Regions from separate parts of the Arthrobacter sp. MP_M4 genome, predicted to be linked through region 1. Evidence: riboswitches for the same ligand, from Rfam matches in the RefSeq annotation. Region 1 holds a riboswitch; each other region holds the start of a gene.

Region 1 (9,443 bases):
TGGTGAAGACGACGTCGGCGCCCTGCACCGCCTCGGCGATGCTGCCCGCGGGCTTGACTCCCCCGGCCTCGGCGGCGGCTAAGGCCTCGGCGTTGAGGTCAAAGCCGCGCACCTCGTTTCCGGCGTCGGCGAGGTTCACCGACATGGACCCGCCCATGTTTCCCAGTCCGATCCAAGCGATTACTGCCATGGCTAAGCTCCTTTGCTTTGCGTTTGCTGTCCGTCCAGCATCACATCCTGCTAGAGTGCAATCAAGGCAAAAAATTACAGAGGGCATGTGCATCAATGCACATGACTCGATTTGAGGAGTTCCGGTGGACCTGAGGCGGCTTCCAAGTCCGGACGACCTGCTCATCCTGCTGACCGTGGCCCGCCTGGGCCGGTTCAATGCGGTGGCGGAAACGCTGGGCACCACCCACACCACTATCTCCCGTCGGATTCTCGCGCTGGACAAACAGCTTGGCGGGCGAACTCTGGAACGAAGCCCCCAGGGTTGGGAGTTGACGGACCTGGGCAATGAGGCGGTCGCGGCCGCCGAGGCGATCGAGGGAACCCTCGGTGCGCTCACGAACCGCATCGCCCGGTCCGAGGACGTGCTATCGGGTCTGGTGCGGATCAGCACCCCGGATGGCTTTGGTGCGGAGTTCGTCGCCCCGGCGCTGGTCCGGCTCCAGCGCCAGCATCCGCTGCTGAACGTGGAAATTCTCAGCGCCACACGCAAGGTCAGCCAGAACCGGTCCGGCGTGGATCTCGAGGTGGTCGTGGGCAATCTGGACGTCAGCAATGCGCAGACCATTTTCCTGGCCAACTACTTCCTCCGGCTTTATGCCAGTCCGCAGTATGCCCGCGAACACGGCCTTCCGGAAACGCTCGACGACGTCCGGCAGCACGGGTTCGTCTCCTACGTCGAGTCCGCGCTGCAGGTCGCCGAACTCGGCCACCGATCGACCCAGCTGCCCATGCCCCGCTCCAGCTTCCAGGCCACCAGCATCTTCGCCCAGCTTGAGGCCGTCCGGCGGGGCGGCGGGATCGGCCTGCTGCCCAACTTCCTGGCGGTCGGGGACCCCGCGTTCCTACCGGTACTGCCGGACGACTTCCAGCGGCAACTGCCGATCTGGGCGGCGGCCCGCCCGGAATCACTGCGCTCAGCCCCGGTGCAGGCCGTCCTTGAAGCGCTTCGGACCGAGATCTCCAAACGCCAGGAGATCCTGGCAGGCTGAGCCGCCTCCGCCGACCTGCCTTTGCCCGCTGGGCCCTTTTCGCCTGCTGGGCCGGGTACGACAACAGCCCGGCCCGTAATCCGGGGCCGGGCTGTTGTGGTGAGCTGCTGTTTACTGCCTGCTATTTTTTGCTGGCTGCAAGAAGGTCGGCGGTGCCCTGGGCGTCGGCGGCGTCGACGTCGTGCAGGGAGATTCCGCGGGTTTCCTTGAGGAAGAACACCGCCACCATGGTGACCATGCAGGCCCCGAGCAGGTAGACGGCGACCGGAGTGGATGACTTGAACTGGCTCAAGAGGGCGACAGCGATGATCGGGGCCATCGAACCTGCCACGATCGAGGTGACCTGGTAGCCCAGGGAAACGCCGGAGTAGCGCATCCGGGTCGGGAACATTTCGGCCATGATGGCCGGCTGGCCGGCGTACATGAGCGAGTGGAACAGCAGACCGATGGTGATCGCCGCGAGGATGATGAGGTCGTTCTTGGTGTCCATCATCGGGAAGGCGAAGAAACCCCAGGTGCCGCCCAGGATGGCGCCCGCCATGTAGACCGGCTTGCGGCCCAAGCGGTCGGACATGCGGCCGACCATCGGGATCACTGCGAAGTGGATGAGGTGCGCCACCAGCAGCAGGAGAAGGATGCGGGCGGTGTCCGTCTGCACAATGACCTTCAGGTAGGTGATGGAGAACGTGACCACGAGGTAGTAGAGGATGTTCTCCGCGAAGCGCAGCCCCATGGCGGTGAAGACGCCGCGCGGGTAGCGGCGGAACACTTCGCCCACGCCGTAGCCCTTCTTCTCGACGGTGACTTCCTTTTGGGCCTCCAGGAAGATGGGGGCGTCCGTGACCTTGGTCCGGATGTAGTAGCCCACCAGCACGATCACGGCGGAGAGCCAGAAGGCCACGCGCCAGCCCCAGCTGAGGAAGTCGGCGGAGGACAGCGTGGAAGAGAGAACGAACAGGACGGCCGTGGCCAGCAGGTTGCCCAGCGGAACGGCGGACTGCGGCCACGCGGACCAGAAGCCGCGGGACTTGCTGGGGCTGTGCTCGGCGACGAGGAGGACGGCGCCGCCCCATTCACCGCCAACGGCGAAGCCCTGGGCGAAGCGCAGGAAGACCAGGAGGGCCGGGGCCCAGTAGCCGATCTGCTGGAAGGTCGGGAGGCAACCCATCAGGAAGGTGGAGACGCCGACCAGGACGATGCTGAGCTGGAGCAGTTGCTTGCGGCCGAACTTGTCGCCGAAGTGGCCAAAAACGATGCCGCCGATCGGGCGGGCGACAAAACCGACGGCGTAGGTGAGGAAGGCAGCAATGATGCCGTCCAGTTCCGTGCCGGAGTTGGGGAAGAAGGCCTTGCCGAACACGAGGGTGGCGGCCGAGGCGTAGAGGAAGAACTCATACCATTCGACAACCGTGCCGGCCATGGAGGCCGTTACTACCTTCTTCAGTCCGGACGACTTGACGTCTTCCTCTTCCGGGCGCCTGGCGGCGGCTTTTTGCGTACTCATGTCGACTCCTTCGGTGTCGCCTTCGACACCCTGTGGGACCATTGGGAGGAGGGCGCTTGTGACATTGAACACGCTGCGCCATTCCCACGAGTATGAGCCTTTCAGTCCTGAGCCTCAACGGCCATTAGTGCAGAGCGCATCTGCAAAAACGCACATTGGTCGTACTTTTCTGCTCCCGGACTACCCGAAGAAGTACTGCTTAAGCTGGGCATCAAGCTGGCCGATCTCGGTCAGGAAGCCATCATGGCCGATCGGGGCCTCGATGGTGTGCACCGGAACTTTGCCTGGCAGGGCCTCGGCTAGCGCCCGGGTCTGGGTCGGGAAGTACAGGCGGTCCGAGTCGACTGCTGCCAGCAAAAATTCGGCGGTGGCCGGGGCCAGGGCCTCCGCGAGGGTACCGCGGCCCCGGCTGATGTCATGGCTCATCAGCGCCTCGGTGATGGCGATGTAGCTGTTGGCGTCGAAGCGTCGGACCAGCTTGTTGCCTTGATGGTCAAGGTAGCTTTCCACCTGGTAGCGCCCGCGTCCGGCGAGGGATCCGGCTTCCAGCGGAGCCTCCGAGTCCTGGGCGTTCCGGCCGAAACGGCCGTCCAGTTCGGCGGCCGAGCGGTAGGTGATGTGCGCGATCCGCCGGGCCAGGGCCAGGCCCGCTACCGGCTCCGGCCCGCCGTAGTAGTCCCCGCCCTTGAAGTTGGGGTCCTGCCGGATGGCGAGCGTTTGCGCCTGGGCGAACGCGATTTGTTCTGCGGTGCTGCTGGGGCCGACGGAGAACACGCCGCAGCGCTGGACCCGGTCCGGGTGGCTGACGGCCCACTCCAGGGCACGGGCGCCGCCCAGGGAGCCGCCCAGCACGGCGAACCAGCTCCGGATGCCCAGGGCGTCCGCGAGCCGGGCCTCAGCTTCTGTGGTGTCCCGCAACGTCACGAGCGGGAAACGTGAGCCCCACGGGTTTCCGTCGGGCGCCGTCGATGAGGGCCCGGTGGAGCCGTAGCAGCCGCCGAGGATGTTGATGGAGACCACGAAGTATCTGTCTGTGTCCACCGGGGCGCCCGGTCCCGCCAGTTGCTCCCACCAGCCGGGTTCGTCGCTGTCGCCCCGGGTGACGTGGGTGTCCCCCGTGAGGGCATGTTCGATCAGGACCGCGTTCGAGGCCTCCGCATTGAGGGTGCCCCAGGTTTCGAAACCGAGGACGACCTCGGGCAGCGAGGAGCCGCATTCGAGCGCGAGGGATCCGATGGGTAAGTACTGGACGGTCCCGTCGGGAACGGAACCGTCCGGGGCGGAGGAGGGCTTGCTTGCGGGGGCACCGGTGCGGGTGACGGCAATCGTCATGTGAGGACCTAACTTCGCGCTTGCCCGCCGTCAGCTGACCGGCGGGCCAGGTCTTCACCCGGGGCACCCCGCCGCAAAAGGAGGGTTGCCGGCCAGCAAGCCGGGGCTGTCACTGGCACTCATGACCTCCCCTGAGTCTACGAAACCCATTGCCGGAATGGCGAAGATTGTGACTTCCATGTGACAGCCGGGCCACTCAGTGCCGAATGGATCAGGCGGTCTTCGCTGCCCGGAAGCCGGCATCGAGGTCCGCGATGATGTCATCGATGTGCTCAAGCCCCACCGAGAGCCGGACCAGGCCGGGGTGGACGCCGGCGACGGCCTGCTGCTCCGGGGAGAGCTGGCTGTGCGTGGTCGACGCCGGGTGGATGACCAGGGAGCGCACGTCGCCGATGTTTGCCACGTGGGAGTGCAGTTCCAGGGCGTCGACAAAGCGTTTTCCGGCGTCCGCTCCCCCGGCGAGGTTGAAGGAAACGACGGCGCCTGTCCCCTTGGGCCCGTACTTGCGGCCGCGCTCGTACCAGGGGCTGGACGGCAACCCGGCATAGGCGACGGATTCGACGTCGTCGCGCGCTTCCAGCCATCCGGCCACTTTGACGGCGTTGGCGACGTGCCGTTCCATCCGCAGGCTGAGGGTCTCGATGCCCTGGGCGATGAGGAAGGCATTGAACGGCGAAACGGCGGAGCCGAGGTCCCGCAGCAGCTGGACACGGGCTTTGAGGATAAAGGAGAGGTTGGCGCCGAGGGCACCGTCGGCACCGAGATCGCGGGCATAGACCAGGCCGTTGTAGGTGGGGTCCGGGGTGTTGAAGCCGGGGAACCGCTCCGGGTCCTTGCTGAAGTCGAAGTTGCCGGAGTCCACGATGACGCCGGCAATCGCCGTTCCGTGACCGCCAAGGTACTTGGTGGCGGAATGCACCACGATGTCCGCGCCCCACTCAATGGGCCTGATGAGGAACGGCGTGGACAGGGTGTTGTCCACAATCAGCGGCACTCCGGCTTCATGGGCCACCTGGGAGATGCCCTCAATGTCCAGCACGTCCTGGCGCGGGTTGGAGACCGCTTCGCCGAAGAACAGCTTGGTGTTGGGCTGCACCGCATTCCGCCATTGCGCCAGGTTGTCCGGGTCCGCCACGAACGTTGTGGAGATACCGAACTTCTTCAGGGTGTGTGCCAGCAGGTTATAGGTGCCGCCATAGAGACTGGGGCTGGCCACCACATGGTCCCCGGCCTCGGCGACGTTCAGGATCGCGAGCGTTTCCGCGGCCTGTCCGGAGCTGAGCAGCAGGGCTGCGAGTCCGCCTTCCAGGCTTGCCACGCGCTGCTCCACGGCGTCCTGGGTGGGGTTGCCGATCCTGGTGTAGATCGGCGCCAGTTCGGCCAGCGCGAACCGGTTGGCGGCGCTCTCGGCGCTGGGGAAGACAAACGACGTCGTCTGGTAGATGGGCAGCGACCGGGCGCCGGTGGCGCTGTCCGGCTCCTGGCCGGCGTGGATCTGGCGGGTTTCAAAGGACCAGGCACTTGACATGGAACAACTCCTAAAGGGCCGGGCACAGTCTGCCCGGCAACCTTCCGGCCCGGGCGGCACTGGCGCCGCGCTTGCCCCCCGGCGGGCGCCGGACGGCCAGGTCTTCACCCGGGGCACCCCACCGCGAGACGAGGGTTGCCGGCCAGCAAGCCGGGGCCGTGCGCTGGCACTCATGACCTGACCCCAGTCTAGGAACCGGTTCAGGCGGTGGATAGCTTTGTGACGAACAAGTCGTGGCCGGGGATGGGCCCCCGGGCGGCGCTTCCTGTCATCGTGGCGGGCCCCCGCGGGCGCTCTGAAAGCCGTCCCGCGGGTCATTCCATCCGGTTAGGGCACCCTAAGCTGAGAGGCGCATCACAAAGTGCCAAGATGAGGGCATGCGCATGGATCACGTCTCTTACGCCTGTGAACAAGATGGCCTCGCTGCCACCACCAAACGAATTGCGTCTGCCCTCGGCGTGGAAGCCGTGAAGGGCGGAGTCCACCCCCGATTCGGGACCCGCAACATGATCATTCCGCTCGCGGGACACAAGTACGTCGAGGTGGTGGAGGTGCTGAACCATCCCGCCTCGGACAAAGCGCCCTTCGGCCAGGCTGTCCGCGCCCGGTCGGCGGCGGGCGGCGGATGGATGGGCTGGTGCGTGGAAGTGGACGATCTCGCCCCGTTCGAGGAGCGGCTGGGACGCGCCGCCGTAAACGGCAACCGCAAGTTCCCGGACGGCCGCGAACTGGTCTGGAAACAGATCGGCATTCTCGGCCTCATCGCCGATCCCCAGGTCCCCTACATGCTTAGGTGGGAAGGCGATCCGGAACTCCACCCGTCCAAGGCCTACGAGAGCAACGTCAAGATGTCCGCCCTCACCATCGCCGGCTCCGCAGAGCGCGTCACCGAGTGGCTCGGCGTTCCGGTGGAGAAACCGCTCGAGGACGTGGCCGTGAACTGGCTCGCTCCGCGCGGTACACCGGGCATCCTCTCTGTCACCTTCGAGACGGTCTCCGGAGCAGTCACCATCTGACGCTTTTCCGCCCCACCACTTCGGCCGCCATCAGCGGGTGCCAATGACGCCACCCCCGATGGCGGCCGAATTCGTTAAACGCCAATCCCGGGAACCGCCGGGGTCTGGAGCCAACGAACCTCAGCCCAGGCCGATCGCCTTACCGAAAAGACTAAAGCCGACGAACGCCACGATGTCCAGCATGGCGTGGGCGATCACCAGCGGCATCACCCGGCGGGTGCGCGTGTAGATGAATGCGAAGATGACGCCCATGATGGCGTTGCCGACGAAGGGACCGAAGCCCTGGTACAGGTGGTAGCTGCCTCGCAGCATGGAGCTTGCAAAGATTATCAGGGGGACGCTCCAGCCGAGCTTGCCCAGCCGGTCCACCAGGTAGCCCACCACGATCACTTCCTCCACGATGCCGTGCCGGACCGCGGAGAGGATGAGCACCGGCACCGTCCACCAGTAGGAGTCCAGCGCACTGGGGATAATCGCCGTCGTCATCCCAAGCGCCCGGCCTGCGGCGTAGAGACCCAGCGACGGGATTCCGATGAGCGCGGCCAGGCCCAGGCCCTGGAGCAGGTCCTTGCCGGGGCGCGCGAAAGTGAACCCAAGCTTGCCGCAGGCTGCGGCGGCCGTGCGGTGTTCGGCGAGGAAATAGATCACCAGTGCCACGGGCACCAGGGCAAAGATGATGTCCAGCAGCTGGTAGGTGAGGTCAAAGTACTCCCGGGTGCTTTGCGAGCGGTTCAGCGTGGAGGTCGCTTCCGCCAGGGGCGCCCGGGTCATTTTGTCCAGCAGCTGCACCACCGAATACACGGCTGACTGCCCCAGCGACAGGCCCAAAACTATCCACACTTCTATCCGCAGCCGACGGCGCGAGGGAACCAACATGTTCCTATCTTGCCCGCAGTTACCGGTAGTTTCCTGAAACCGCCCGTTGCTAAAGGATGCGCCCCGGCCGGGCCTATGCTTGGTGGTTATGAGTGCGCCCGGGAAAATCATTATGATCCGGCACGGCCAGTCCGCGGCCAACGCCGATACCTCGATCTACAACAGGGTCCCGGATTACCGGATCCCGCTGACGGAGCTCGGCATCGGGCAGGCCCGGGCGGCCGGCGAAGAGGTCCGGCGGCTGCTGGACGGCACGCCGGTCTGCGTCTACGTCTCGCCCTACCTGCGGGCCTACCAGACCCTGGAGGCGCTCAATCTCGGCCCGCTGGTGGAGCGGGTGATCGAAGAGCCGCGGCTTCGCGAGCAAGACTGGGCCAATTTCCAGATCACCGGCGAGATTGAGGACCAAAAGGAACTCCGCAACGCCTACGGCCACTTTTTTTACCGGTTCCGGGAGGGCGAGTCCGGCTCCGATGTCTATGACCGGATCTCCTCCTTCATGGAAACGTTGTACCGCCACTGGTCCCGGCCGGACTACGCACCCAACGCTTTGTTCGTTACCCACGGGCTGACGATGCGGCTGTTCTGCATGCGCTGGTTCCATTGGTCGGTGGAGTACTTCGAATCCCTCAACAACCCCGACAACGCCGAGGTCCGCACCCTGCACCGCAGCACGGACGGCAAGTACGAGCTGGATAAGCCGTTCAGCCAGTGGGAACCCAGACGGGTCGATGAGACCGTCCTGGATGCCCCGCCGATGTTCTTCTAGCCGCCACGGGCTCTTCCCGGACAGTTCGTGGTCAGCGGGCGCGTTCCCCGGCCCGCCAGACGGCGTGCGTCAACGGCATGCCGGGCCGGTAGGCCAGGTGGGTGGCGGACGGGGCGTTGAGAAGGTGGAGGTCCGCGCGGTGCCCGACGGCGATCGACCCGACCGCGCGTTCGCCGGCGGCGTCCTTCCCGCATTCCCGGCCGAGGGCCAGCGCCCCGCCGTACGTGGCCGCGCGCACGGCCTCGTGGACACTGAGCCGCATCTGCAGCACGGCCGTGGTGACGCCGAACGCCATCGAACTCGTGTAGGACGTGCCCGGGTTGCAGTTGGACGCCAGCGCGAGCTGCACACCGGCGTCGAGCAGCTCCCGGCCAGGTGCCAGCGGTTGCCGGGTGGACAGGTCGCAGGCCGGCAGGCACGTGGCCACCGTCCCGCGGCCGGAGCCTCCGCCGGCGTCCCAGCCGGACCAGCTGGCGGCAAGGGCGCCGATGTCGGCGCCGGAAAGGTAGTTCACGTGGTCCACGCTGGCGGCGCCGAATTCCACTGCGAGCCGCACCCCGGGGCCCTCACCCAGCTGGTTGCCGTGCACCCTCAAGCCCAGCCCCGCGTCCTTGCAGGCCTGGAGCACCCGCCGCGACTGGTCCTCGGTGAAGGCCCCCTGCTCGCAGAAGACATCGGCCCAGCGCACAAACGGCCGGACGGCCGATAGCATGGGGCCGCATACCAGCTCGGTGTAATCCTCCGCGTCCATTCCTGCCGGCACCAGGTGCGCGCCAAGGTAAGTGACTTCGTCAGCCACCGTGGAGGCAATCCGGGCGCTGCGGGCCTCGTGCTCCACGTCCAGGCCGTAGCCGGTCTTGGTTTCGAGGTAGGTGGTGCCCTGGGAGACGGCCTCGGCGACCCGCCCCATGGCCAGGCGGGTGAGGTCGAAGTCGCTGGTGGCCCGGGTGGCCCCCGTGGTCACGGCTATGCCGCCGGCGCTGTAGTTCTCCCCCGCCATCCGGGCCTCGAATTCGGCCGTCCGGTCGCCGGCGAAGATCAGGTGGGTGTGCGAGTCGACCCAGCCCGGCAGCATGGCTCGGCCGCCCGCGTTGACGGCTTCGTCGGCGGCGGGCGCGTCAGCGGCCCGGCCCAGCCAGGCGATGCGTTCGCCCTCAATCACCACGGCCGCGTCCTTGAGGACCCGGTGTTCGAGGTC
Region 2 (9,443 bases), on a different contig from region 1:
GTTCCGGATCATCACGGTCTGCACGGGGAACATCTGCCGCTCGCCGATGGCTGAGCTGATGCTGACGGAAGCCCTCGCGGCCGCGGGACTGGCCGGCGCCGTCGTCGATTCAGCAGGAATCACGGGCTACGAGGTAGGCCGGCCCATCGACCCGCGCGCAGCCCGCAATCTCGCTGGCCACAACATCGCCTCGGACACTCACCTGGCACGCGAATGGCGGCCGGAGTGGTTCGCCTCCCGGGACCTCATTCTTGCCCTTGACGTGGACCATTTCGGCTGGCTGCAGGAGGCGGCGCCGGACCGTGCGGCGCTGGCGAGGATCCGGATGCTGCGCAGCTTCGATCCGGCTGTCGCGGGAAAGGACGGCCTGGACCAGGGCATTGAGGACCCCTGGTACGGCAGCCGCACGGACTTTGACCTCACCTGGGACCTGATCAACGCCTCGATTCCCGGAATCGTGGCCCACGTCGGGACCGAGCTGGCCCGGCGCCGGGGACCGGAAAGGCAACAGCCTGGCGCTGCCGGGCAGCAGGTACGCTCTATTCCATGAGTCCCGCACCCGTCATCATCGCCGTCGACGGACGATCCGGTGCGGGAAAGACCACTCTCACGATCGAACTGGCAGCGCGGCTGCGCGAACACCACAAAGTGTCCTTGTTCCATCTGGAGGACATCTACCCCGGCTGGAACGGGCTCGCGGCCGGTATCGAACGCTACGTCTCCACGGTCCTGGCCCCCCTGCACAGCGGCGAGACGGCCGAATGGGTCAGCTGGGACTGGACCGCGCATTATGACGGCGATGCCCGCACCACCCCGCCTGCCGAGATTGTGCTGGTGGAAGGCGTCGGGGCGGCAGCGGAATCCGCCCTCCCCTTTCTGGCCGCGGTGATCTGGGCTGATTGCCCCGACGAGGACCGGCGCAGCAGGGCCTTGGCCCGCGACGGCGGAAACTACGAACCCTTCTGGGATGAGTGGGCCGCCCAGGAGCAGGTGTGGCTGGCACAGGACGATGTTCCCGGCCGCGCCGACGTCCGGGTCCTCAACCGCGCCGACGGCGCCGCCCCGGCGGAGGTCCTGCAGGCCCTCCAGTACCTGCCGGCGCTCGCCCCGGTACTGGTCCCCGAAGCCGGCGCCCGCCGCGGCCTTCAGCTCCGTACCGAACGGATCGACGCCGTCCCGGACCCCTCCGTGTTGTTCGAGACCCTCTTCGGCCGCTCAGCCAACGCCGTCTGGCTCGATTCTTCGCTTCTGTCCGGTGCCTCCCCGGCGCCCGGTCCGGCGGCGGAACGCAGCCGGTTCAGCATTCTGGCGGACGACGGCGGGCCGTTCGGCCAGTCGGTCCGGCACAGTTCCGGAACCACCCGGGTAAAGGTGGGGAACACCAGCGTCACGGTCGCTGGCCCGTTTTTCCGCTGGCTTGACGCGGCCTGGGACTCCGGTGCCCTCCACGGCCCGGAGCACTATCCCTGCGAGTTCACCCTGGGCTGGCTCGGCTACCTCGGCTACGAACTCAAACGGGAGACCGGCGGCAGCGACGTCACCGCCGGAACCCCCGACGCCTGCCTGTTGTTTGCCGGCCGCGCCGTGGTGCTGGACCATGTGGAGCACACGGTCTGGCTGCTGGCGCTGGACACTGCGGCCGCCGGGGAATGGCTCGGAACGGCCCGCACCGCAACCGAAGCGGCGGTGCCCGGGCCGGCGTCGGGAGCCGGCGGCAGCAACGCCGTCGGACCCTCCTCCTCCGGCCACAGCGCGCCGGACTTCACGGCGCGGGACTCCGAGGCCGCGTATAAAACGAAGATTTCGCAGGCCCAGCACGAGATCGCCGAGGGCAACACCTACGAGGTGTGCCTGACCACCACGCTGACAGCCGAGCTTTCCTCCGCGGTCGATCCATGGCAGACCTACCTGGCCCTACGCCGGAAAAATCCGGCCCCGTTCGCAAGCTACCTGCGGTTCGGAGAGCTCGCCGTGGCGAGCACGTCCCCGGAACGGTTCCTCCGGATCGCTGCCGACGGTCACATGCGCGCCGAGCCGATCAAGGGAACCCGGCCCCGGGATGCCGACGCCGCCCGGGACTCAGCGCTGCGGCAGGACCTCCAGTCCTCACCGAAGGACCGCGCCGAGAACATCATGATCGTGGACCTGCTCCGCAACGATCTCAGCCATTTCGCCGTGCCCGGATCGGTGGCGGTCAGCCGGCTTTGCGCGATAGAAAGCTACGCCACGGTCCACCAGATGGTGAGTACCATCGACGCCCGGCTCCGGCCCGGCATGCCGCGGGCCGAGGCCGTCGCAGCATGCTTCCCCGCCGGGTCAATGACCGGCGCCCCCAAGGTCAGCACCATGGCCATCCTCGACCGGCTCGAGGGTGCACCCCGCGGCGTGTACTCAGGGGCAATCGGCTATTTCTCTCTCAACGGCGCCACCGACCTCGCCGTAGCGATCCGCACCCTTGTGGTAACCGGGCAGTCCGGGAACCGCACTGCGCTGAGCCTGGGCGTCGGCGGTGCGATCACCGCGGATTCCGACCCGCAGGAGGAATACGCGGAGATCAGGGCCAAAGCGTTCGGGGTCCTCTCCGCGCTCGGCGCGGAATTCCCGCCCGGCTAGGCTCCGCACCGGCCCGCCACCACGTCCGGGCAGCACGCCGCAGGCTATTGGAGCGTCGCCGTCAGCCGGGCGACGTTGTCCACGTATTTGACCCCCATGGGCCGCTTCATCCAGTCCTCAAGCACCAGCTCGCGGGAAACCCCGCGATAGGTGTCTTCCACGGCGCTGACCCGCCGGACGATGTCCTCACCCAGGAGCATCACGGAGACTTCCAGGTTCAGCGAGAAGGACCGCATATCCATGTTGCTTGAGCCCAGCACCGCGACCTCGTTATCGATCGTGAAGTGCTTGGCGTGCAGCACGAACGGGGCCTGGTACAGGTAAATCCGCACTCCGGCCTCCAGCAGCGCCTCGTAATAGGACTGCTGCGCGTGGTGGACCAGGAACTGGTCGCCCTTCTCTGAGACGAAAAGTTCGACGTCGACACCGCGCTGCGCCGCCGTCGTCACCGCGTACAGGAGCGAATCATCCGGCACAAAGTACGGGCTGCAGATCGAGATGTTGCGCTGCGCGGAGTAAATCAGGGTATTGAAGAGCCGCAGGTTGTTTTCGGTGATGAAGCCCGGCCCGCTGGGCACCACCTGGGCGGTGATGTTCCCGGCGTGCAGTTCCGGGCGGTGCGCCAGCTGCTGTTCGAGGTTTTCGTCCGTTTCGCTGAGCCAGTCGGTGGCGAAGACCACGTTGAGCGTGGTGACAATCGGTCCGCGCAGGCAGGCCATCAGCTCGACCCATTCGCGGCCCACCTTGCGGTGCCGGGGGTTGTTGTAAGAGGGCTCGATCAGGTTCTGCGACCCGGTGAACGCAACTTCGCCGTCAATGACCATGATTTTGCGGTGGTTGCGCAGGTCCGGGCGACGCCACTGCCCATGGACGGGCCGCAGCGGGAGCATGGGCCGCCAGCGGATCTTGCTGGCCTTGAGCCGGGCGATCAGCTTGCTGTAGCCCTTGACGCGCAGGGTCCCCAGGTGGTCGAACAAAAGGCGGACTTCCACACCGCGCTCGGCAGCTTCCTCCATCGCTGTCAGCAGGTCATCGGTGAAGTGGTCCGAACTCAGGATGTAGAACTCGGCGTTGACGAAGGACTCCGCTTCCCGGACGGCGGCCGCCATGGCCGTGAACGAATCCGGGTAGCCCGGGAGGAGGTCCACGTGGTTGCCGTCCACCATCGGCAGCGACCCCAGCGTCTTGTTCAGTTCCGCCGCGGACAGCACCCAGTCCGGGCCCTCATAGCCGCTCTCCAGCATCGCGAGCTCCGAGGCGCCGGCGCGGACCCGGGTGTTCACTGCGTCCTGCTGCGCCCGGCGTTTGCGGGAGAGCCGGAAGTTGCCGAAGAGCAGGAAGAGCACCAGGCCCACGGCCGGAACAAAGAAGATGATGAGGAGCCATGCCATGGCAGTGGTGGGCCGCCGGTTTCCGGGAATGATGCCAAGGGCCAGGACCCTGATGCCGAAATCAACCACGGCCAGAATCAGGATGACCCATGACGGAAGAGAATCCGCCAGCGAAAACGGCCACAGCACAGGCGAACCCCTCAAGCTCCAGGCCCGCGGAACAGTTCCGGAACGGGCAACCTTGAAATCCTATCCCGTCACCCGCCGCACTAAGCTGAAGGCATGACTTCTCCCGCAGCCGCTAAGGCTCCCACCCCGGTGCTGGTCTTCCTGGATCCCGCGTTCGACGGCGGCCGGCTGGCGGACGCCACCAAACCGCAGCTGATGGCGACCGACCAGGGAGCCACCCGAGGCGACGGCGTCTTTGAGTCGCTGCTGGTTGTGGGCGGACAGCCCCGCAAGCTCCAGGCGCATCTGAACCGGCTGGCCGGGTCCGCGCGGCTTTTGGAGCTGGGCATCCCGGCCGAGGGCGTGTGGCGCCGGGCCATTGCCACGGCGGTCAGCGAATACCGGCGCAGCCATCTGCCCGGCGGCGGTGCCACTGAGGACGACGAGCTGGTCGTGAAACTTCTGGTGACCCGCGGCGTCGAAGGCGCGGCGGGGCCCACGTGCTGGGTGCAGGCGTCGGTCCCCGGCGCCGCCGGACGGCGCCAGCGCGAAACCGGCATTGACGTCCTGCTGCTGGACCGCGGCTACGACAGCGAAGTCGGGGAACGCGCCCCCTGGCTGCTCATGGGCGCCAAGACCCTCTCCTACGCCGTTAACATGGCAGCGCTTCGCTACGCGCACGCGCACGGAGCCGATGACGTGATCTTCACCTCCGCGGACGGGCGGGTGCTGGAGGGTCCGACGTCCACCGTCCTGCTCGCACATCTGGACACGGACGGCGACGGCGCCGGCGGGGTGCGCACGGTCCGGCGGCTGATCACGCCGCAGCTCGACAGCGGAATCCTGCCCGGCACTTCGCAGGGGGCCTTGTTCACCGCGGCCAAGGCGGCCGGCTGGGAACTGGGCTACGGCCCGTTGGAGCCGCGTGACCTGTACGACGCCGACGCCGTCTGGCTGATCTCGAGCATCCGGCTGCTGGCTCCCGTCAACCGCATCGACGGCCGGGAAATCGGCACGCCGGAACTGCGCCAGCAGCTCACCGCGGAGCTCAACGCGCTGTACGCCACCATCGAATAAAGCTCCCGGGCCCGCCGGGGACGGTGCGGTTCAGCCCTTGGCGAGGGCTTCGTCGACGATCCGGGCCAGGTCCGCGGCTGCGTCCTCGGTGACTCCGGGGCCTGATGCCACCGCCGCGGCCGTCAGCGCACCGCTGAGACCCATGACGGTGACAGTGGTCTGGGTCTGCCCGGTCGGCAGGGTCTGGATGCCCATGGTCGAGAAGGACTTTTCCGCCGACGTCGCGATGTCCAGGACTTTCGTTTCGCTGGCGACTTTTTGGCCCTGGAGCTCCATGGTGAAGCTTGCGCATTTCTTGCTCCCAGCTACCGATTCGTCCAGCTTGGAGCGTTGCAGGTCCGGATCCTGGACAGCCACGACCGTGACGACGGTGACCACCTGGTCCGCGGCGGACTGGGACACGCCGCTGGCATAGCTGCTTCCCTCCGGGATCTGGCTGTTGCTGTCCACCACCGCCGCGCACTCGGGCGGGGTGATCGCGGCCGTGGCGATCAACTTCTTCGCCGTGGCGATGCCTTGCTCCAGCTGGTCGGCGGATACGGCGGTGAACCCGGCGCCGCGCTCGTCCGTGAGCCCGGCAATGATCTGCGCGAGATCCCCGGCCGCATAGGCCTTCACCGTCGCGGCCGGCGACGGCGCGGAGGACGGGCCCGCGGCCGGGGATGACGGGTCAGGTGTGGTCGGCGAAGCCGGGGCCGCGGCCGAGGACGGACCGCCCGGGGCTGAAGGCGCCGGAGTGCCGCCGCAGCCTGCGAGCGCCAAAGCGGTCGAGAGCAGCAACGCTGCCGGAGTGATGGTGCGCAGAATCATGGAGTTCCCCAATTTCACTGTAATGGTGTCATGCACCGCATCGGGCGCGGCAGTCGTGAGCTTACGATATCCGGTCCGTGAAAAACACGACCCCGCCTGCGGAGGTGTTGGAGGCCTCCTGAGAGCTTCACGTTAAGTCTGAGCCCTAACGATTGGCCCCAATAGCGGCTACCGCTCCGTTGCATTTCTTTTGTCGGTTCGTCACCTTTTCTCCGTTCCGGCCCGTTACTTAACATGACGGCGGCAACCGTGCGGGCCGGCGTCCCGGGTGTTAGGTTTCTGGTGAGTAATGAGAACCGGCGCCAAGCCCTGACTGGCCGGACGGCAACCCTCCCTTTCGCGGCGGGGTGCCTCAGGTGAGTACTCGGCATATCGACCAATCGAGCTGCAAGCGTGAAAGAAGGAGATCCGTCGTGCCTGACGCGTCCGCCCCCGCAGTACCCATACCGGCACCAGCCCCGACCCCGGCGATTGCCGGCACGAGCGGGAAGAAGCTGGCATACCGCCTGTTCACCGGCCCCGACGACCGTGCATTTTGCGAGCGCGTCTCGGCCGCCCTCGCCGCGGGCTACGTTTTGCACGGCAGCCCGGCCGCCACGTTCAACGGCAGCGACGTCGTCGTGGCCCAGGCTTTGGTGCTGCCGGCGGCGATCGCCAGCGCCGATGCCGCCGTCGCCAACGCCGTGGGCGGCCTTGGGTTCGCCGGAGAAATTGACGGAGACTTCGACGGAGAGGGCCACGCGTGAGCTACGCCGGAGACCTCAGCCCGCACGAGGCGTGGGCAAAGCTCGAAGACGGCGCCCTTCTCGTGGACGTCCGCACCGAGGGCGAATGGGCCCATACCGGCATCCCGGACACAACCGGGACACCGCACCCGCCGCTCTTCCTGCAGTGGAATCTGGCCGGCGGCATCCCCAACCCGCAATTCATCGCGCAACTGCAACAACTCGCTGCCGAGGCCGGCAACACCGAACTTCTCTTCCTGTGCCGCTCGGGCGTCCGGTCCATTGCCGCAGCGCACGCAGCCACCGACGCCGGGTTCACTTCCTACAACGTCCTCGAAGGCTTTGAGGGCGAACCCGACCGGCAGGGGGAACGGACCGTCAACGGCTGGCGGAACCGCGGCCTGCCCACGAGCGCGGAAAATCACTAAATGGCTTTCAATCCCGAGGCCGGGGGCTGGAGCGCCGGCACCCAGGCTGTCCGTGGCGGCCTGGACCGGACAGGTTTTCAGGAAACCGCCGAACCGATCTTCCTGAGCTCCGGATTCGTCTATGAATCCGCGGCCGCCGCCGAGCGCGCCTTCACCGGCGAGGACGAACGCTTCGTCTATTCCCGCTACGGCAACCCCACGGTGGCCACCTTCCAGGAACGGCTCCGGCTGCTCGAAGGCACCGAGGCCTGTTTTGCCACCGCCTCGGGCATGTCCGCGGTCTTCACCGCGCTTGGGGCCCTCCTGGCCGCCGGCGACCGGGTGGTAGCAGCCCGCTCGCTGTTCGGCTCGTGTTTCGTGATCCTCAGCGAGATCCTGCCCCGCTGGGGGGTGCAAACGGTCTTCGTCGACGGACCGGATCTGGAGCAGTGGCGCTCAGCGCTCTCAGAACCAACGACGGCGGTCTTCTTCGAGTCGCCGTCGAACCCGATGCAGGAAATCGTCGATATCGCCGCCGTGAGCGAGCTGGCGCATTCCGCCGGGGCGACGGTCGTCGTTGACAATGTCTTTGCCACTCCCCTGTTGCAGCGCTGCGGGGAACTCGGCGCGGATGTGATCGTCTATTCGGGAACCAAGCACATCGACGGCCAGGGCAGGGTGTTGGGCGGCGCGGTTCTGGGCACCAAGGAATTCATCGAGGGACCGGTCAAGCAGCTCATGCGCCACACCGGCCCGGCGCTCTCCGCCTTCAACGCGTGGGTGTTAACCAAGGGCCTGGAGACCATGGGCCTGCGGGTAACCCATTCCTCCGCTTCGGCCCTGCGGCTGGCCGAGTGGCTGGAGGAGCAACCCGGCGTCAGCTGGGTCCGGTACCCGTTGCTGCCTTCCCATCCGCAGCACGAATTAGCCGCCCGGCAGATGAAGGCCGGCGGCACCGTGCTGACTTTCGAGCTCTCCCCGTCCCCCGGCAGGTCAGCGAAGGAGGCCGCGTTCGCGCTGCTGGACGGGCTGCGGATCATCGATATCTCCAACAACCTGGGCGATTCGAAGTCCTTGATCACCCATCCCGCCACGACGACGCACCGCGCCATGGGGCCGGAGGGCCGGGCCGCGATCGGTCTGAGCGACGGCGTGGTGCGCCTCTCCGTGGGCCTTGAGGACCTCGAGGACCTGATCCGCGACCTCGGCCAGGGCCTCAAGCAGATCTAGTCGCGCCCGGCCGCCGCGAGCAGGCAGTTCGCGGCTATGTTTTCGGGCGGTACTGCCGCGAAATGCGGTCCCAGCGTCACGGGCTCAGGCGCGCCGGACGCTGCCCAGCGGGACGTCGTCCGGCGGCGTCCCGCTGTCCGTTCCCTGCGTGGTCACGTCGACGGCCCGGTCTACGACGGCGGGCAGCCCGCCGGTGGAGAACGGCTCCCGCTGCAGCTGGGATCCGGTGCCGTGCGCCAGGATTCGGCTGATACCGTGCCGCACCAGGTCCAGTTCGCCCTGCTCCTGAAGCACCGGGGCCACGAGGTCCACCAGCGCCCGGACCACTTCCCCCGCCGGAGCCGGGTTGAAGGTCCCGAAGTCCAGCAGGTGCCCGCGGAGTCCACAGTTGCTGGCCTGCCACGCAGCCATCCGCAGCAGCAGCGTCGGCACCGGGGCCGGATCCACTCCGTCATTCCATTCCCGCGACGCCGATTCGACCAGGGCACGCACCAGAACAGCGATCAGCGCTGCGTCCTCGGCCCGCAGGCACACATCGGCAACCCGGATCTCCAGCGTGGGGTGATGCCGGCACAGCCGCGAATCAAAATAGACCATCCCCTCGTCCATGAGGACGCCGGTTTCCACCAGCCGGGCCACAACCCGGCGGTAGGCCGGCAGACTGCCGAAGATCATGGTGGGACCCGATCCGGGCCAGCGGTTCCAGGCCTGGGTGCGGTAGCTTTCGAATCCTAACTCCACGCCGTTCCAGTACGGGGAGTTCGCGCTGAGGGCAATAAGCACGGCAAGCTTGTCCCGGATCCGGTCCATCACCGCCACGCCCTCCTCTGGGGAGTCCACCAGGACGTGGACATGCAGCCCGCACGTCAATTGGTTCCGGACAGTGAGCCCGAAGCGCTGCTGCATGGTCATATAGCGTTGCTTCGGCGTCAGGTGCGAGGCGGAACCGAGCGGAGAGGTCGCGAGGGCAGCGACGCGGCCCCCGTGCAACCGGGCAGCGCGGTCCGCGCGGGCCCGGCCGCACCGGAGCTGCCCAAGCAGTTCCAGGTAACCCAGGCACGGCCGCGTCTGGGTTTCGATCT
Region 3 (9,443 bases), on a different contig from region 1:
CTCTTCACCCGGCGCGTGCAGGCCGAACGCCGCGTCCACAAGGTCCTGACCGTGCCGGATGAAACCGCGGAGAAGTACTTCCCCCACGCCAGCTGGTTCCTCTTTCCGGGCTACAAGACGAGCTGGGAGGAAGCCCAATGGATCCTGAATGCGCTGCGGGGCGCGCTGAACAAGCGCGGCCAGCTTGCCGCCGTCGGCTACTCCAACGTGGGCATCGACATTGACGAGATCGTGATCGCCGTGGTCGAGCACGCGCGGGCCCATCAGCTGACCACGTTCTACTTCTACGGCCACAGCTTCGGCGGAATGGTGGCAACCCAGGTCGCGGCCCGGCTTCGGGAGCTCCACGGCATTGAGGTGGCGTTCATCCTGCTGGATTCCAGCCCGTGCAGCAAGTACGACGTGCTGGACCAAAGCTGGTTTGAGGGGGTGGTGTTCCTCTACGAGCGCGGCTTCCGATTCCCCACGGTGCTGCGGGGCGGCTACGAACTCGGCGAGCGGATGCTGCACAAGGATGAGCGCAGCTGGGGACAGATCCTGGACCAGACCATGGAACAGCTCTCGCCCATTGCGCCGTCGAGTGTCCTGATCCAGTCCGAGTCTGCCTATATCTACCATTTTGACGCGACGCGCTTTGCGGGAAAGCTCGGCGGGACCCGCATGGTCTTTGTCGGCAACCCGCACGACAAGACCGTGGACTACGAGACCGCCCGCGACTCCTGGTCCCTGATATTTAAGGACAACATGGTCTCGGACGACCTTAGGACCGACGGTGCCCGGCCCGCGCACGCCAGTCCGGGCTGGAATCCGTCTGTGTACCGGCCCATCATCGAGCAGTTGGAGGGCACCCTTTTTCCGCTTCCTTCCGGTGGAGGAAGAAAGACCGTCTTCTAACCCCCGGGTTTAGATCTGGTTCTTCAAATCCGCCACGGAGTTCAGGATCTGGTTGGGGCGGAACGGGTAGGCGGCGATGTCATCCCGGTGCGTGATGCCGCTGAGCACCAGCACCGTGTGCAGCCCCGCCTCCATGCCCGCGATGATGTCCGTGTCCATCCGGTCACCGATCATGGCCGTGGTTTCCGAGTGCGCGTCGATCTGGTTCATCGCCGAGCGGAACATCATCGGGTTCGGTTTCCCCACAATGTAGGGTTCCCGGCCGGTCGCCTTCGTGATGAGCGCCGCGATGGCACCGGTGGCGGGCATGGGACCGTCCTTGGAGGGTCCGGTGGCGTCCGGGTTGGTGGCGATGAACCGCGCCCCGCCCAGAATGAGCCGGATGGCCATGGTGATGGCTTCAAAGGAGTAGGTGCGGGTCTCACCGAGCACCACAAAGTCCGGGTCCTGGTCGGTGAGGATGAAGCCGGCCTCGTGCAGCGCCGTCGTGAGGCCCGCCTCGCCGATCGTGTAGGCGCGGTTGCCCGAATCCGAGCCGCGCACCTGATCCTTGAGGAACTGCGCCGTGGCCAGGGCCGAGGTCCAGATGTTCTCCTCAGGGATCTCCAGGCCCGAACTCTTCAGCCGGGCGGCCAGGTCCCGGGGCGTATAGATAGAGTTGTTTGTCAGGACGAGGAACCGCCGGGACGTGTCCACCCAGCGCTGGATGAGTTCCGCGGCGCCTGGAATGGGCTGGTTCTCATGCACCAGCACACCGTCCATGTCGGTGAGCCAGCACTCTATGTCCTGGCCGCTGCGGTACATCGACGCCGCCGACCGTCCGTCCTCCGACTCGCTCCGCCGGTCATCGCGCTGCTCATCCATGGTGTCCTCCGCCGTAAGTGTGCCGCTACCTGGGTCCCAGTCTAATGTTGAGTCGTGACTGAACCCGAGATACCCAGCGAAATCCGTCCCGCAAACGCGTACGGAGCTGAAGAGGGGGAAGCGCCCAGGGCGGAGGTCGGCGTCGGACCCTGGGACGGTGAACTGCCGGAAGGCGATCACTGGGACCCGGACCTGCTCGCGGACGGCGACCGCCGCAACGTGGTGGACAAATACCGCTACTGGAAACACGAGTCGATCGTGGCGGACCTGGACGCCAAACGGCACAATTTCCATATCGCGATCGAAAACTGGCAGCACGACATGAACATCGGCACCGTCGTTCGCACCGCCAACGCGTTCCTGGCCAAGGAAGTGCACATCATTGGCCGGCGCCGGTGGAACCGCCGCGGGGCCATGGTCACCGACCGGTACCAGCACGTCCGCCACCACCCCACCGTTGCGGACTTCGTGGCATGGGCGCAGGGGGAGGGCCTCGCGATCATCGGGATCGACATCTTCCCGGACTCCGTTCCGCTGGAAAGCTACGAACTGCCCAGGGACTGCGTACTGGTATTCGGGCAGGAGGGTCCAGGGCTGTCCCCCGAAGTCCATGAGGCGGCGGCGGACACCCTGTCGATCGAGCAGTTCGGGTCCACCCGCTCCATCAACGCCGCCTCGGCCGCGGCCATCGCGATGCACGCCTGGATCCGACGGCACGTCTTCGGCCAGCTCCCGGGCTAGGACGCCCCAGCGCCCGGGTCCCCGCGAAGTGCGAACCCAGCGCCCCGGGTCCGGGCCCGCAGGCGAGTATTACAGGCCCGGGTGACCGGAAACACTGCCACCGGCGCAGTCATGACTAGGATGGACCGTAGCCGACGAGGTTCACTCCAGGGTCACCAGCCCGCAGACGAAATTCACTTTAGGAGTCAGCATGCCCATTGCAACCCCAGAGATCTACTCCGAGATGATCGACCGCGCTAAGACGGGCGGCTTTGCCTTTCCAGCCGTCAACGTCACCTCCTCCCAGACCCTGAATGCAGCCCTCCGCGGCTTCGCCGAGGCCGAGTCCGACGGCATCGTCCAGGTCTCCACCGGCGGCGCCGCTTACTGGTCAGGCGCCTCCACCAAGGACATGGTGGCCGGTTCCCTGGGCTTCGCCGCGTTCGCCCGCGAAGTGGCCAAGAACTACGGCGTCAACATCGCCCTGCACACGGACCATTGCCCTAAGGACAAGCTGGATGGTTTCGTCCTGCCGTTGCTGGCCGCGTCGGAGGCCGAGGTCAAAGCCGGGCGCAACCCGCTCTTCAACTCGCACATGTGGGACGGCTCCGCTGAGACCCTGCAGGAAAACCTGCGGATTGCCCGCGAACTGCTCGAGCGCACCGCTGCCGCGAAAATGATCCTCGAGGTCGAGATCGGCACCGTCGGCGGTGAGGAAGACGGCGTCGAGAACGCCATCAATGACAAGCTCTACACCACCGTCGAGGACGCCCTCGCCACGATCGACGCTCTCGGTGCCGGCGAGAACGGCCGCTACATCACGGCGCTGACCTTCGGCAACGTGCACGGCGTGTACAAGCCCGGCGGCGTGAAGCTGCGCCCGGAAATCCTCAAGGATATCCAGGAGCAGGTGGGCGCCAAGATCGGCAAACCGAACCCCTTCGACCTCGTCTTCCACGGCGGATCCGGCTCGTCCGAGAAGGAAATCGCGGACGCCGTTTCCTACGGTGTCATCAAGATGAACATCGACACCGACACCCAGTACGCCTTCACGCGCCCGGTCGCGGACCACATGCTGCGCAACTACGACGGCGTGCTGAAGGTCGACGGCGAGGTGGGCAACAAGAAGCTGTACGATCCGCGCGTCTGGGGCGCCTCCGCCGAGGCCGGCCTGGCTGCCCGCGTCGTGGAGGCTGCCCAGCAGCTCGGCTCCACCGGCAAGACGTTCTAGGCATGTCGGACGAATTCCGCCGGAACCTGATGGGTCCGGAGCCGACGCACCTGCCCGCCGAAACCGAAGTCTACGCGGCGCTGGACGCCGGCCAGGAAGCCCTGGACCTGGTGGAAAAGCACCCGACGTCCTCGCTGCTCTGGGCCGTGCTGGCTGAGGAAGCGTGGAGTGAAGGCCGGACCATCGACTCCTACGCTTATTCCCGCGTGGGCTACCACCGGGGACTGGATTCGCTGCGGCGCAACGGCTGGCGCGGTGTCGGGCCCATCCCCTGGGAGCACGAACCGAACCGCGGGTTCCTGCGCGCCCTGTACTCGCTGGGCCGCGCCTCCGCCGCGATCGGCGAGGCCGAGGAACCGGAGCGGATCGAGAAATTCCTCAAGGACTCCGATCCCGCCGCCAGGGCAGCGATCGAAGCCGAAAAGCGCTAACACCGCGTTGCAGTTAAACGAATGACGGCGGGCGTCCACCAGAAGGTGGGCGCCCGCCGTCATTCGTTGCGGGTGGGATCAGCTGGTCTTTGCCAGCCCTGTGCGGGCCATGGCGTCGGCGTAGACGGTGCCCATTTCCTCCAGGTACTGCTCCTGCCGGGCAGGTGTGCCGGCGAAGGCACGGCCGCTGAGCGAGCGGACCTTGTAGGTCTTGAGGCCGCGGCGCCAGATCATCGGCACCTCGGTCTTCAGGAGCAGGTTCGCGAGGCGGTTGGCTTCGGTGCCGTGGGCCACGATCACCGAGGCGCGGGGCACCACGGCAAGGAATTTCAGCAGCGGCTTGAGGCCGGCGGAGATCTGGTCCGGCGTGAACTTGCCGTTGGGCTCGCCCGGGACGTACCAGGGGTGAACGTTCCACGGCATCACGTACTCAGGACGCAGGCCCAGCTTCCAGTGGACGCCCAACAGGCGGGTGGCCGCTTCTTCGTCGCCGGCCGTGATGAAACCCGACTCGTCCTCGGTTCCGATGTTGGAGAAGAGGCTGATGATGCGGCACTCGTCGACGTCGTGGATCGGGTCCACGTAGGAGACGTTCATGCCAGCTTTGGTGGCCTGCAGCGTGTCGCACAGCTCGTTTACGGCTGCGACGCTAGGTTCGTAGCGGCGGCTCAAAAGCTGCTCGCGGGAATTTTCAGTGGCCAAGGCTGTCATATATTGCTGAGTCTCCTGCAGGTTTGGTGAAGCTCCCAGACCGTACGCGGGCACGCCAATTACGGTGTGGTTTGAAAATGTGGTGTGGACCGATTCCTGGTCGATCCTTATTAGTCTATCAAGCCCTGCGAAATGACGGACCGGCCGTGGGGCCGGCTACCAGAGCCGGGCGGTTGCCCGGCGGGCTCCCTCGCCCAGGGATTCCAGCTTGGCAAAGGCGATTTGCGGGTGCACGCGGCCGCCGAGACCGCAGTCTGTGGAGGCAATCACATTTTCCCGGCCCACCAATTCGGCGAAACGCACGATCCGGTCAGCCACCAGGTCCGGGTGCTCGACGACGTTGGTGGCGTGGGAAACGACGCCAGGAATAATGACTTTTCCGTCGGGCAGTTTGGTGTCCTCCCAGACCCGCCATTCATGTTCGTGTCGGACGTTGGCGGCCTCGAAGGAGTAAGCCCCCGCGTTGACCTGCATGACGGAACCGATGATGTCCGCGAGGTCAATGTCGGTGGTGTGCGGTCCGTGCCAGGAGCCCCAGCACACGTGCAGACGGATCTGGTCCTGGGGAAGATCGCGCAGTGCCCAGTTGGTGGCCTCAACCCTGAGCTGGATGAACTTCAGATAGTCCGCCAGGCTCGGCTCCGGGTTGATCTGGTCCCAGCTTTCGGCCAGCGACGGGTCATCGAGCTGGACAGTGAGCCCCGCATCGATGATGGCCTTGTACTCCTCGCGCATGGCATCGGCGCAGGCATAGAGGAGCTCCTCATCGGAGGTGTAATACTCATTGGCGACGCGTGCGCAGGAGCCGGGGGACAGGGACGCGACGAAGCCCTCGGACAGCCCGGCTGCGGCCAGGCCGGTCTTGAGGTTGGCGATGTCCGACCCCACCAGGGCCTGGCCGGTGTAGCTCAGCGGGCCGGCGATCTTCGGCTGCGTGACGGACCTGCGGTGCGCCAGGATCCCGGAGGACGGATCGTTGTAGGCGTCGTTGAATTTTTGCCGGTCGCGGCGGTCCGGGAAGGAGGTCAGCACGATGTGGCCGGGGCTGGAGCGGTGCACGGCGGCGTCCGCCCAGCGGTCCACGTCCGTCGGTTCCAGGCCGCCCAGCCGGCTGAAGGAGTAATTCCACCACGCACCGTAATCAACCGCGCTGGACATGGTGTGCCCGTATTCGCCGTCGTTGGGGATGTCGATGCCGAGATCCTTCTGGCGCTGCACGATGTCCACCACGGAGGTTTCCAGCAGGTCCAGGAACTCGGGAGTGATGCCGTCTGACTCTTTGGCCTCGTTCGCGGCGATGAGCTCGGGCGTGCGGGGCAACGAGCCTGCATGGGTGGCGCGGATATGGTCGGTGTTCTGCGGCATGGGAGCGCGTCCTTTCCATCGGTCCTGGCGGTAGCACCTTTGCCGTCACAGTGGTGTGCGCGGGCAGGGTTGCTGCGGCGTCAATGGTCCAGGTCCCTCGGCCGCTCGGGATGGTCACCTCCTACCTAATTCGAACCGGCCGACCCGCGCAAGCCTGTCCCACGAAGTTCCGCAAGCTGGACACTGCGCAGGTGGAGCCGAGGAGGCCGGCGGCCCGGCGGAAGTCCAGTGGCCGGGCAAATGAGCTGCTGTCACCGCCATCGGCTAAACTTGGGTGGTAAGAGCCCCGGAAACTGGCGTTGATCGAAAGAGCACAGCGGTAGATTCGGGGCATTCTCATGAACGGCGCTAAGCTGCGGGACACCTGCGGTTTGGCCCGAACGAATGGGGGAGGATCCCATGCCAGCAATCGTGATCGTCGGAGCCCAATGGGGCGACGAAGGCAAAGGCAAGGCCACTGACCTGCTTGGTGGCCGAGTCGACTACGTCGTCAAGCCCAACGGCGGCAACAATGCCGGCCACACCGTCGTCGTAGGCGGTGAGAAGTACGAGCTCAAGCTCCTTCCGGCCGGCATCCTGAGCCCCAACGCGGTCCCGGTTATCGGCAACGGCTGCGTGGTGAACCTAGAAGCGCTGTTCCAGGAAATCGACGGCCTCGAAGCCCGCGGCGCCGACACCTCCAAGCTGCGCGTCTCCGCAAACGCCCACCTCGTGGCGCCGTACCACCAGGTGCTGGACAAGGTCACCGAGCGTTTCCTGGGCAGCCGCGCCATCGGCACCACCGGCCGGGGCATCGGACCGGCCTACATGGACAAGGTGGCCCGCCTCGGCATCCGCGTCCAGGACGTCTTTGACGCCTCCATCCTGCGCCAGAAGGTCGAAGGCTCGCTGCGCCAGAAGAATGAACTCCTGGTCAAGGTCTACAACCGCCGCGACATCGAGGTGGACGAGATCGTGGAGTACTTCCTGTCCTTCGCCGAGCGTCTGCGCCCGCTGGTCATTGACAGCACCTATGTGCTGAACACCGCCCTGGACGAGGGCAAGGTGGTCCTCATGGAAGGCGGCCAGGCCACGTTCCTGGACGTCGACCACGGCACCTACCCGTTTGTGACCTCCTCGAACCCGACGGCCGGCGGCGCCTCCGTGGGCTCGGGCATCGGCCCCACCCGGATCTCGCGTTCCATCGGCATCATCAAGGCGTACACCACCCGCGTGGGCGCCGGCCCGTTCCCCACCGAATTGTTCGATGAGATGGGCATGTACCTGCAGAAGACCGGCGGTGAATTTGGTGTCAACACCGGCCGGCCGCGCCGCTGCGGCTGGTACGACGCCGTGCTGGCGCGCCACGCCTCGCGCGTCAACGGCTTCACGGACTACTTCGTCACCAAGCTCGACGTCCTCACCGGCATCGAACAGATCCCGGTCTGCGTGGCCTACGACGTCGACGGCGTCCGGCACGAGGAAATGCCGATGACCCAGACCGATTTCCACCACGCCAAGCCGATTTTCGAGTACTTCGAGGGCTGGACCGAGGACATCACCGGCGCCCGCACCCTGGAGGACCTCCCGGAGAACGCCAAAAACTACGTGCTGGCCCTGGAAAAGCTCTCCGGCACGCGCTTCTCGGCAATCGGCGTCGGTCCTGACCGCGACCAGACCATCGTGATCAACGATTTGATCAACGACTGACGCATCCGAAGCTAACGCACGACGGCGGCGGGTCACCTGAAAAGGTGGCCCGCCGCCGTCGTTTGGCCGGGTGCCGCGAGTTCGGCGGGAACGTGGGGCAAGGTGCGGCGCGCCGTTTCGTTATGGCGAGCCCGCACGCGTGCCGCGAGTTCGGTGGCCCGGCGCGGGCGCGGTTAGGCCAGGACCTGCCGTTTGGACGAAATGACGCCGGTGTCGAAGCCGGCCAGGTGCAGTCCGCCGTGGAACCGGGCATGCTCGATTTTCACGCAACGGTCCATCACGACGTCGAGCCCGGCCGCCTCGGCTTCCTTCGCCACGTCCTCGTGCCACGAGCCCAGCTGCAGCCAGAGCGTTTTGGCGCCTGCCGCGACGGCCTCGTCCAGGACCCCCGGGAGGTCATCGTGCTTGCGGAACACGTCCACGATGTCCGGGCTCTCCGGCAGGTCCGCGAGCGAGGCATACGTTCGCTGGCCCAGGATCTCCTTCACCACCGGATTTACGAAATACACCTTGTAGCGCGTGGAGGACTGCAGGTAGGTGGCAACGAAGTAGCTCGCCCGGGACGGTTTGTCCGAGGCGCCCACGATTGCGATCGACGTTGCCTGCCGCAGCAGGGCCAGCCGCTCCGGGGCGGACGGCTCGGTCCAGGTACGTTCTTCTTCGGTGCTCACGCGTTAACTCCGATCGTGCAGGCGTCAGCCTCTGGCGTGTGTACGCCGCGGGCGGAGGCATCAGGGGCTGCCACCGTTGCAGCGTCCAGGGCCTGGTCAATGTCCCAGAGGATGTCCTCGAGGTCTTCCAGCCCGATCGAGATCCGGACCAAGTCCTCCGGGATGCCGGCGGACTCGAGCTGTTCCGGGCTGAGCTGCTGGTGGGTGGTGGACCCGGGATGGATGACGAGGGTCCGGGAATCGCCGACGTTGGCCAGGTGCGAGGCCAGCTGCAGGGACTCGATGAACGTCTGCCCGGCCGCGCGGCCCCCCTTCACGCCGAAGGAGAACACCGAGCCCGGTCCGAGCGGAAGGTACTTCCGGGCCCGCTCGAAGTACGGGTGCGAGGGAAGGCCCGAGTAGTTCACGTAGGCCACACGTTCGTCCGCTTCGAGCCACTCCGCGACGGCCTGGGCGTTCTTGAGGTGTTCGTCCAGGCGCTGCGGAAGGGTCTCCACGCCCTGCAGGAGCTGGAACGCGGACATCGGGGACAGGGCGGGTCCGATGTCCCGCAGCTGCTCGCAGCGGAGCTTCGTGAGGAAGCCGTACTCGCCGAAGTTGCCCCACCAGGAGACGTTGCCGTAGGAGGCCACCGGCTCGGTCATCGTCGGGAACTTCCCGTTGCCCCAGTTGAACCGGCCGCTTTCGACGATCACGCCGCCGAGGGTGGTGCCGTGGCCGCCGAGGAACTTGGTGGCGGAATGGATAACGATGTCCGCGCCGTGTTCGATCGGCCGCACGAGGTACGGCGTGCTCAAGGTGGCGTCGACGACGAGCGGGATGCCGGCGTCGTGCGCTGCCTTGGCCAGCCCCTCAAGGTCCTGGACC

The links. Region 1 has a riboswitch for S-adenosylmethionine ahead of RCH15_RS03615 (bifunctional o-acetylhomoserine/o-acetylserine sulfhydrylase). Riboswitches for the same ligand answer to the same signal wherever they lie in the genome.
Region 2: it holds a riboswitch for S-adenosylmethionine, as region 1 does, so the genes downstream of both, RCH15_RS12590 (DUF1737 domain-containing protein) here and RCH15_RS03615 (bifunctional o-acetylhomoserine/o-acetylserine sulfhydrylase) in region 1, are expected to answer to the same signal.
Region 3: it holds a riboswitch for S-adenosylmethionine, as region 1 does, so the genes downstream of both, RCH15_RS14920 (cobalamin-independent methionine synthase II family protein) here and RCH15_RS03615 (bifunctional o-acetylhomoserine/o-acetylserine sulfhydrylase) in region 1, are expected to answer to the same signal.

The regions. Positions count from the first base shown of each region.
Region 1 is NZ_JAXCHX010000002.1:259,308-268,750, reverse strand. It holds gene mmsB (3-hydroxyisobutyrate dehydrogenase) at 1-190, opposite strand, end outside; gene RCH15_RS03630 (LysR family transcriptional regulator) at 321-1,220, shown strand; gene RCH15_RS03625 (MFS transporter) at 1,342-2,724, opposite strand; gene metX (homoserine O-acetyltransferase MetX) at 2,905-4,056, opposite strand; SAM riboswitch class IV at 4,068-4,183, opposite strand; gene RCH15_RS03615 (bifunctional o-acetylhomoserine/o-acetylserine sulfhydrylase) at 4,268-5,584, opposite strand; SAM riboswitch class IV at 5,647-5,762, opposite strand; gene RCH15_RS03610 (VOC family protein) at 5,962-6,600, shown strand; gene RCH15_RS03605 (CPBP family intramembrane glutamic endopeptidase) at 6,721-7,476, opposite strand; gene RCH15_RS03600 (histidine phosphatase family protein) at 7,565-8,245, shown strand; gene hutI (imidazolonepropionase) at 8,277-9,443, opposite strand, start outside.
Region 2 is NZ_JAXCHX010000016.1:51,495-60,937, reverse strand. It holds gene RCH15_RS12615 (low molecular weight protein-tyrosine-phosphatase) at 1-550, shown strand, start outside; gene pabB (aminodeoxychorismate synthase component I) at 547-2,613, shown strand; gene cls (cardiolipin synthase) at 2,658-4,133, opposite strand; gene RCH15_RS12600 (aminodeoxychorismate lyase) at 4,227-5,189, shown strand; gene RCH15_RS12595 (hypothetical protein) at 5,220-5,999, opposite strand; SAM riboswitch class IV at 6,285-6,399, shown strand; gene RCH15_RS12590 (DUF1737 domain-containing protein) at 6,470-6,745, shown strand; gene RCH15_RS12585 (rhodanese-like domain-containing protein) at 6,742-7,152, shown strand; gene RCH15_RS12580 (O-succinylhomoserine sulfhydrylase) at 7,153-8,361, shown strand; gene RCH15_RS12575 (glutamate--cysteine ligase) at 8,446-9,443, opposite strand, start outside.
Region 3 is NZ_JAXCHX010000023.1:1,919-11,361, forward strand. It holds gene RCH15_RS14890 (thioesterase domain-containing protein) at 1-894, shown strand, start outside; gene RCH15_RS14895 (HAD-IIA family hydrolase) at 904-1,758, opposite strand; gene RCH15_RS14900 (TrmH family RNA methyltransferase) at 1,813-2,499, shown strand; gene fbaA (class II fructose-bisphosphate aldolase) at 2,690-3,709, shown strand; gene RCH15_RS14910 (DUF3151 domain-containing protein) at 3,712-4,140, shown strand; gene RCH15_RS14915 (uracil-DNA glycosylase) at 4,219-4,851, opposite strand; gene RCH15_RS14920 (cobalamin-independent methionine synthase II family protein) at 5,008-6,216, opposite strand; SAM riboswitch class I at 6,229-6,333, opposite strand; gene RCH15_RS14925 (adenylosuccinate synthase) at 6,616-7,905, shown strand; gene RCH15_RS14930 (CoA-binding protein) at 8,079-8,576, opposite strand; gene RCH15_RS14935 (O-acetylhomoserine aminocarboxypropyltransferase/cysteine synthase family protein) at 8,573-9,443, opposite strand, start outside.